2 regions of the Pseudomonas sp. DW-iso3 genome follow, and region 1 is predicted to be linked to the other one. Evidence: predicted binding sites of a transcription regulator. Region 1 holds the regulator's gene; the other holds the start of a gene.
The links. The regulator FliA, encoded in region 1, starts transcription of late flagellar genes. The targets are predictions, from matches to a motif close to CTAAAGTTTNNNNNNNNNNNGCCGNTAA.
Positions count from the first base shown of each region.

Region 2: the regulator FliA is predicted to act here: its motif matches at 3,407-3,434, upstream of AC4PS7_RS06815 (methyl-accepting chemotaxis protein).

Region 1 covers NZ_JBZXDZ010000003.1:437,643-442,131, forward strand. The annotation lists gene flhA (flagellar biosynthesis protein FlhA) at 1-706, shown strand, start outside; gene flhF (flagellar biosynthesis GTPase FlhF) at 719-2,035, shown strand; gene fleN (flagellar synthesis regulator FleN) at 2,142-2,975, shown strand; gene fliA (RNA polymerase sigma factor FliA) at 2,972-3,712, shown strand; gene AC4PS7_RS11160 (chemotaxis response regulator CheY) at 3,880-4,254, shown strand; gene AC4PS7_RS11165 (protein phosphatase CheZ) at 4,273-4,489, shown strand, end outside.
Region 2 covers NZ_JBZXDZ010000002.1:239,569-244,057, forward strand. The annotation lists gene AC4PS7_RS06800 (saccharopine dehydrogenase family protein) at 1-40, shown strand, start outside; gene AC4PS7_RS06805 (MFS transporter) at 37-1,374, opposite strand; partial or broken gene AC4PS7_RS06810 (putative 2OG-Fe(II) oxygenase) at 1,610-1,798, shown strand; gene AC4PS7_RS06815 (methyl-accepting chemotaxis protein) at 1,812-3,305, opposite strand; gene AC4PS7_RS06820 (TonB-dependent siderophore receptor) at 3,475-4,489, opposite strand, start outside.

The DNA.
Region 1 (4,489 bases):
CGAAATCAGCCAGCGCAGCCAGGCACAATCCCTCGGCTACACCGTGGTGGACGCCAGCACCGTGGTCGCCACCCACCTCAACCAGATCCTGTACAAGCACTCCCATGAGCTGATTGGCCATGAGGAAGTCCAGCAATTGATGGGTTTGCTGGCCAAAGCGTCGCCGAAACTGGCCGAAGAGCTGGTGCCGGGTGTGCTGTCGCTGTCGCAGTTGCTCAAGGTGTTGCAGGCGTTGCTGGCCGAACAGGTGCCGGTACGGGACATCCGCAGCATTGCCGAGGCCATCGCCAACAATGCCGCCAAGAGTCAAGATACTGCCGCCCTGGTGGCCGCGGTGCGCGTCGGATTGTCGCGTGCAATCGTCCAAAGCATTGTAGGGCTTGACTCCGAGCTGCCTGTGATCACCTTGGAACCAAGGTTGGAACAAATATTGCTCAATAGTATTCAGAAGGCAGGACAAGGCCAGGAAGAGGGCGTTCTGCTGGAGCCAAGCATGGCTGAGAAGCTGCAGCGTTCGTTGATCGACGCCGCACAGCGCCAGGAAATGCAGGGCCAACCGGTGATTCTGCTGGTGGCAGGCCCCGTCCGGGCGATGTTGTCGCGGTTTGGACGCCTGGCAGTACCGAATTTGCACGTTTTGGCTTATCAGGAAATTCCTGACAACAAGCAAGTGACTATCGTCGCGACAGTAGGCCCCAATGGCTGAGGGTAGTGGGTTATGCAAGTGAAGCGTTTTTTCGCCGCCGATATGCGTCAGGCCATGAAACTGGTTCGTGATGAGCTGGGCGCCGACGCCGCGATTATCGGAAACCGTCGTATTGCCGGCGGTGTCGAGCTGACGGCTGCCCTGGATTACACCCCCCAGGCCCTGGCGCCGCGTGTGCCGAACATGGAGCTCGAAGACGAGCTGCGCAAGACTGCTTCACGCATTGTCTCGGCCCAGGCTGAACTGAGCATGCGCGGCGACAGCGATGCCACCACTAATCGCCAGTTGTTCGCCGGCCTGCCGCTGACCGCTTCCGAGCCGCTGGTCGAGCCGACCTTCAAAGAACCGCCACGTCCTGCTGCGCCTGCTCCGGCGCCTGCGGTTGACCAGCGGGTGTTCGACTCGATGCGCTTTGAACTCAATGGCCTGCGTGAGCTGCTGGAAGTGCAGCTTGGCTCGTTGGCCTGGAACCAGCTGCAAGGCAGCAAGCCGCAACAGGCCAACCTGTGGCGGCGCCTGCAACGTATCGGCTTGTCCGGCCCGTTGTCCCGCGACCTGCTGGCCTTGACCACCGAAATCGAAGAGCCTCGCCAGGCTTGGCGCATGTTGCTGGCCCACCTGGCACGGATGATCGTCACCCCGGAAATCGAACCATTGGAAGAGGGCGGTGTGATCGCCATGGTCGGCCCTGCCGGCATGGGCAAGACCACCACCCTGGCCAAGCTGGCGGCCCGTTACGTACTCAAATACGGCGCACAGAATATCGCGCTGGTGAGCATGGACAGCTACCGTATTGGTGCCCAGGAGCAGCTCAAGACGCTGGGCCGTATTCTCAATGTATCGGTGACTCACGTCGACCCGGGCCAGTCCCTGGCTAACGCCCTCGACCCGCTGCTGCGCAAACGCGTGGTATTGATCGATACCGCCGGCTTGCAAGCCAGCGACCCGGCATTGCGCATGCAGCTTGAAAGCCTGGCCGGACGTGGCATCAAATCGAAAAACTACTTGGTGCTTGCAACCACCAGCCAGAAACAGGTTCTTACCGCTGCGTATCACAGCTACAAACGCTGCGGCCTGGCCGGTTGCATCCTCACCAAGCTCGACGAAACCGCGAGCCTGGGCGAGGTGTTGAGCCTGGCCATCAGTCATGAATTGCCGGTCGCTTACCTGACCGACGGGCCGCGGATCCCGGATGATCTGCATCTGCCGCGCCGTCATCAGTTGGTCAGCCGTGCAGTCAGCGTGCAAATGCAAGAAGAGCCTAGCGAGGAAGCGATGGCTGATATGTTCGCCGACCTTTATCACAACCCGGCAAAACGGGTCGGTTGAGGGCAGGATGAACACCGTGAAATGTATCTACATCGATGGTCTGCAAGCGATTCACGCGGCCAAGCCATGTAGCCTGCGTCTAAGCAAGACAAGGTAAAGAAATAAAATGGGCAGCATGCATCCCGTACAGGTGATCGCGGTGACCGGCGGCAAAGGTGGCGTCGGGAAAACTAACGTGTCAGTGAATTTGTCCCTGGCCCTGGCAGAGCTTGGCCGTCGCGTCATGCTGTTGGATGCTGACCTGGGCCTGGCGAACGTCGACGTTCTGCTGGGGCTGACGCCCAAACATACCCTTGCCGATGTGATCGAGGGCCGCTGCGAGCTGCGCGATGTGCTGCTGCAGGGCCCCGGTGGCATCCGCATCGTGCCGGCTGCCTCGGGCACCCAGAGCATGGTGCACCTGAGCCCGGCGCAGCATGCCGGCCTCATCCAGGCGTTCAGTGATATCGGCGATAACCTCGACGTGCTGGTGATTGACACCGCCGCCGGGATCGGCGAGTCCGTGGTCAGCTTCGTGCGCGCCGCGCAGGAAGTGTTGCTGGTGGTCTGCGACGAACCCACCTCGATCACCGACGCCTACGCCCTGATCAAACTGCTTAACCGTGACTACGGCATGAACCGCTTCCGCGTCTTGGCCAACATGGCCCAGAGCCCGCAGGAAGGGCGCAACCTGTTCGCCAAGTTGACCAAGGTCACGGATCGTTTCCTCGATGTCGCCTTACAATACGTCGGCGCAGTGCCCTACGACGAGTGTGTGCGCAAGGCTGTGCAAAAGCAGCGTGCAGTCTACGAAGCGTTCCCTCGTTCCAAGTGCGCATTGGCGTTCAAGGCTATTGCCCAGAAGGTCGATACCTGGCCGTTGCCCGCCAACCCACGGGGGCATCTGGAGTTTTTCGTCGAGCGATTGGTGCATCAGACGAGCGCAGGACCCGTGCTATGACAGCGACTGGCTACAACGCTTACAAGAGGTCTGCCCGTGACAGTCAGGGCGAGTTGATCGAGCGCTACGCGCCCTTGGTCAAGCGCATTGCCTACCACCTGCTGGCACGCCTGCCGGCCAGCGTCCAGGTCGAAGACCTGATCCAGGCGGGCATGATCGGCCTGCTCGAAGTGTCGACCAAATACGACGCGAGCAAGGGCGCGAGTTTCGAGACGTATGCGGGGATCCGTATCCGTGGCGCGATGCTTGATGAGGTGCGTAAAGGTGACTGGGCGCCGCGTTCGGTGCATCGCAATACGCGCATGGTCAGTGACGCAATTCGCGCAATTGAAGCAAAAACCGGTCGCGACGCTAAAGATCACGAAGTTGCGGCCGAACTCCAATTGAGTCTCGACGATTACTACGGGATTTTGAACGATACCTTGGGCAGCCGCCTGTTCAGTTTCGACGACCTGTTGCAGGACGGCGAACACGAAGGGCTGCACGAGGACGGCGCGAGCGCTCATATGGAGCCATCGCGTGACCTGGAAGATGAGCGTTTCCAGGGGGCGTTGGCGGACGCGATTGCCAATTTGCCGGAGCGTGAGCGACTGGTCTTGGCGTTGTACTACGACGAAGAGCTGAACCTCAAGGAAATCGGTGAGGTCCTGGGGGTCAGCGAGTCGCGGGTCAGCCAGTTGCACAGCCAGTGCGCAGCCCGCTTGCGGGGGCGTTTGGGAGAGTGGCGAGCGCGCTGACAGGCAGTGTGGGGACACTGCAGACGAGACCGCGAGGGCAACCAGCCTTCGCGGTTTCGACCCGTGGTGCCCCGGCAGTCCTTTTTGTGTAATGCCTGTTGATTGAAATGGCGCGTCCAGGTGCTGGGCGCGTTTAAGACTGCTTGGAGGTCGAATTGGACAAGAACATGAAAATCCTCATCGTTGATGACTTCTCAACGATGCGGCGGATCATAAAAAACCTGTTGCGTGACCTTGGGTTCACTAACACGGTCGAGGCGGATGACGGCATTACGGCGATTCCGATCCTCAACAGCGGGAGCATCGACTTTCTGGTAACGGACTGGAACATGCCGGGCATGACCGGTATCGACTTGCTGCGCCACGTACGTGCTGACGAAAAGCTGCGCGGCCTGCCTGTGCTGATGGTGACCGCCGAAGCCAAGCGTGAGCAGATCATCGAAGCCGCCCAAGCTGGGGTAAACGGTTACGTGGTCAAGCCATTCACTGCATTGGCCTTGAAAGAGAAGATTGAAAAAATCTTCGACCGCATCGGTCATTGATGCTGCCACGGGGGAGCTATGGAGCATAAAGAATCATCGCAGGCCGACTTCGAGTCGACCCTGAAAAAGCATGCTCACCAGTTGGTCGAAAGCCTTGAAAAAGGTCAGTTCGGCGACGCGGTGCAGTTGATCCATGAGCTCAACCAGACCCGTGATCGCGGCCTGTACCAGGAAGTGGGCAAGCTCACACGCGAGCTGCACAGTGCGATCGTCAATTTCCAGATTGACCCACACA
Region 2 (4,489 bases), on a different contig from region 1:
GAGTCTGGCCGTGCGGTTCTCTGACGAGCAGGGCGTTTAACGCGAAAGCACGGGCGCGCTGCTTTTGTCCTCGGGCCCCACGTCGTGCAAGGAAATCCGCGAAGTTTCCGGCAACGCCAATCCACCGGCCAACGCCAGCAACGCCACTGCAATCAGGTAGAACGCCGGTGACAGATTGCTGCCCGTGGTGCTGATCAACCAGGTCGCCATCAACGGCGCGGTGCCGCCGAAGATCGTATAGGCCAGGTTGTAGGTGATCGCCGAGGCGGTGTAGCGCGTACGGGTCGGAAACGTCTCCGACAGCAAGGCTGCCGTGACCACACCACACAATACCGCCCCCACCGCCAGCAACATCACGCCGACAATGGATGCCGCGAACGAACCGGAACTGGCCATCAGGAACGACGGATACACCACGACCATCAACAACACACAGGCCGTCATCACGGTGGCGCGCCGCCCGACTCGATCGGAATACAACCCCGCCAAAGGGCAAATTGCCGCGGCGAAAATCAATGCAATCAGCGACACCAGCAACGCCATCGCCCGACTCAAGCCTCCTGCCACCTGCAGATACGTCGCGAAATACGTGGTGAACATATAGAACGACAGCGCCGTCAGTGACACAAAAGCGCCCAGGCAGCAGATCGCCGCACCATGGTTGCGCAGGGTTTCCTTGAGCGGGGAGTGGGCGACGGTGTGTTCTTCCTTAACGGCCTGGAAGGCGGGCGTTTCGTCCAGCTTCCAGCGCAGGTAAAGCCCCACCAGGCCGAGCGGCGCGGCGATCAGGAACGGCAAGCGCCAGCCCCAACTGCCCATGGCCTCGGCGGACAACGACGCTTCCAGTGCATACGCCACCACCGCGGCGGCGGCGAAAGCGGAAAACGTCGACACCGGCACGAAGCTGCCATACCAGGCGCGCTTATCGCTGGGCGCGTGTTCCATCAGATAGGCACAGGCCCCGGCGTATTCGCCCCCGGCGGAGAACCCTTGGGCGCAGCGAATCAGCGACAAGAGGATCGGCGCCGCTACGCCGATGGCGGCATAGGTCGGCAGCAGGCCTATCAAGGTAGTGGCGCCGGCCATCAGCAGGATCGTCATGGCCAGGGTACGCTTGCGGCCGATGCGGTCGCCGAGCATGCCGAAGAAAATCCCGCCCAGTGGCCGGAAGGCAAACGCCACGGCGAACACGGCGAAGGTTTTGAGCAATGCCGCGCTGGCGTCGCCGCTGGGGAAGAACTGCTGGGCGATGGTCGTGGCGAGGAAGCCGTAGACGGCGAAGTCAAACCACTCGACAAAGTTACCGATGCCGGCGGCGATGATGACCTTTCGCAGAGTCTGGGGGCTGACCTGTTCGGTGGAGGGGCTCGTCATGGGGGAAGGCCTCGGGATAGCGATGGGGATGACTGATTATCGGGGCAGGCTGTTGGGCGGCGGGGCCCAAAAGAGTCGTCCGCGTAGTCAGCAGCGACTTGCGGGTATTGGGGGGAGGCAGGAATTGGGCCAGGTGAGGCAAGGAGCCTGTGCGCAACTGTGATTAAGACTTTAACAATGGTTTACATCGCTGAACCTTTGATGCCGGTATGGTTTGTGGCTACTGGCAAACATCATGGTCGCCTCGACCTACAATCCCGCCTTGCGCATGCGGGTCGAGGATTGCCTGACGGCCGGGTTCAGCAGCACCTGTGTCGCCAGTAGCGGGACATTGATTATGTTTCCATCCTGGTTGATGCACTCGGTACGACGCTTTAAGGGAACGCGGCCACGGATCTCGATCGCGTTCAACTTCGGTACATGACGCCCCTTAGGTTTCACTGATGGAAGCGTCTGCCCAACGCATCCAACCGCACCGCAATCGGCGGCAGCTGCTCACTGCTGCGAGCCAGGGTTTCCACATCGTTGGCGGTGCTTTGCGCAATGCTCTGCACCGACTGCAACCGCCCGACAATCTCCAAGTTCGCCTCGGTCTGCTCGCGGGTGGTGGTCACGATTCGCCCGTTCAGGTCGTCGATCTGTGCGATGTCGCTGCCCACCGCGCGGAGCATATCGACGGCGACCTGGCTGTCTTCCACGCAGCGGTCCACGCCTTGGCGGCTGTCGTGCATGGCTTCCACGGCCTGGCGGCTGCCGTGTTGCAGGCTCTCGATGATGGTCTTGATTTCCTGGGTGGACACTGCCGTGCGCTGCGCCAGGTTGCGTACTTCGTCCGCGACCACGGCAAAGCCACGGCCTTGCTCGCCGGCGCGGGCGGCTTCGATGGCTGCGTTGAGGGCGAGCAGGTTGGTCTGGTTGGCGATGCTGCTGATCACATCGAGCACGGTGCCGATCTGCTCGGCCTGTACGGCCAGGCCTTGCACCGTTTCATGGGTGCCGTTGAGGCGTGAGGCCAACTGGGTGATTTCCTGCTGGGCGCGGCCGACACTTTCCTGGCCACGCAAAATCTGTTGGCTGGCCTTGCCAGCGTGATCCACCGCCTGTTCGACATGCACGGCGATGTGGCCCATGGCGTCTTCCATACGCTGCATGGAACCGGTCATCTGGGTGATTTCCGCCAATTGATGCCGCGCGCCTTTTTCCAGGGTGCCGCTGGCGCTGGCCAGTTCCTGGCCGAGTTGACCAAGGCCGTGGGAGTCGCGGGCAACGCCGTCTATCAGGTGGGTGATCTGTTGCAAGAAGTGATCGAAACGATTGGCCAGGGACATGTGCACCTTGCCTTCGCCCTGGGCGGTTTGCGCCGAGATCTGTGTGGTGACGGAGAGCATCTTCTCGAGCATTTCCTGGCTCTCGACCGCTTCGGCCTGGCTGTGCACGGCCAGGTACAGCAGGGCAACGGTCTCCATCACCACGTAGAAGGCATGCACGAACACCATGGTCCAGCCGCCGTGATGCTCCATCACAAACACCGGAAAGCCTTGATGTTGCAGGGCATGGAATACCACATGGTGCACGGCGATGGTGGCGGCGGCGACCAGGATCGGCAGCCAGTCGCGATAAAACGTCAGCACCGCCAGCAACGCGAAGATCCCGAAGTGCGATTCGATCACGCCCTGCGCCTGGTTAATGTGCAGCGCCGCCATGACCATCAAACCTGCGCCGAGGGCGCAACGCATCACGCGGCTGCCGCCTATCGCACGGTAGAGCAGTGTGAGCACCACGCTGGTACTGCCGCCAACAATGATGGCTTGCATCAAGGTGTCGTGCCAGAACGCCAGGCCCAGGGAGAACAGGAACATCAGCCAGACCAGCGCCAGCATGATGCGGTCGGCTTTGCGGTAGTGCTCGAAAAAACGCGTGCGAGTGGGCATTCACACTTACTCCATGTGGTCTGGCCGAATCAAAGTGAGGGGCAGGGTGGAGCGAATCAGATATTTTTTTGGTTTTTATTGGATTCAGTGATGCCAACCGTATATCGGCATCAGGAGGCGGGACTTTAGGCGCGGCTACCCGGACGGGTAGCCGCTTATCGGGCGATGGTCAGAAGCTGTATTTGGCCGTGACGCCAAAGCTGCGCGGGTTACCGTAGGTGTCGTTAGGACCCCAGATCGGGCTGTTGCCGATGGCCGAGTAGTAGGTGCGGTCGAAGATGTTGTTCACGTTCAGCTGCAGGTCCAGGTGCTTGTTCACCTGGTAACCGGCCATCACGTCTGCCACGGCATAGCTGCCTTGTTCCAGGCGATAGGTATTGCTGTTGGCGAGTACCACATCGTTGTACATGCGGCTCTGCCAGTAGACATTGCCTCCGACGCGCAGTTTTTCCAGTGGGCCCTGGAAGCGATAGGAAGTGGTCAGCTTGAACAAACGTTCCGGGGTGTCGGTGTCGAAACGCTGGTTGTTGTTGGACGCGTTAGTGTCCTTGATGTAATGCGCACGGGTGTACGTAAACCCGCCGCCGACTTGCCAGTTTTCGGTGAGTGCGCCTTGCAGTTCTAGGTCGATACCTTGGCTGCGTACCATACCGGACGCCTCATAGCACGTCATGATCGGGCAGCCCGCTTGGCTCTCGGGCAGGGTAGCGCGGTTTTTCTGGTCGATCTGGAACACGGCGAGGCTGGCGTTGAGTGCGCCGTTGAAGTACTCGCCCTTGATACCGACTTCGTAGTTTTCGCCGACGATAGGTTCAAGTGGTTTGTCCGAAAAGTCCCGGTCTGTCTGTGGTGTGAAGATGTCGGTGTAACTCGCGTAAACGGAGTATTGGTCGTTCAGGTCGTAGATCACGCCGGCGTAGCGCGTGAGGTTGCGGGTGACTTTGTAGTCGCCGTCGCCCTGGCGGTCATCGTAGTCGTACCAGTCCACGCGGGCACCCAGGATCACCTTGAGCGGGTCGGCCAGGTTCAGGCGGGTGGTCAGGTAAACGCCGTCCTGGGTGGTGATGTTGTGGCCTTTGCCGTTGCGCACGAAGTCCGGTTTTGCCCCATTGAACGGGTAATTGGTGTCGTAGGGGCTGTATTCCTTGGACGTGGCGTCATAGACGCGTTTGCTGGTGCCCACC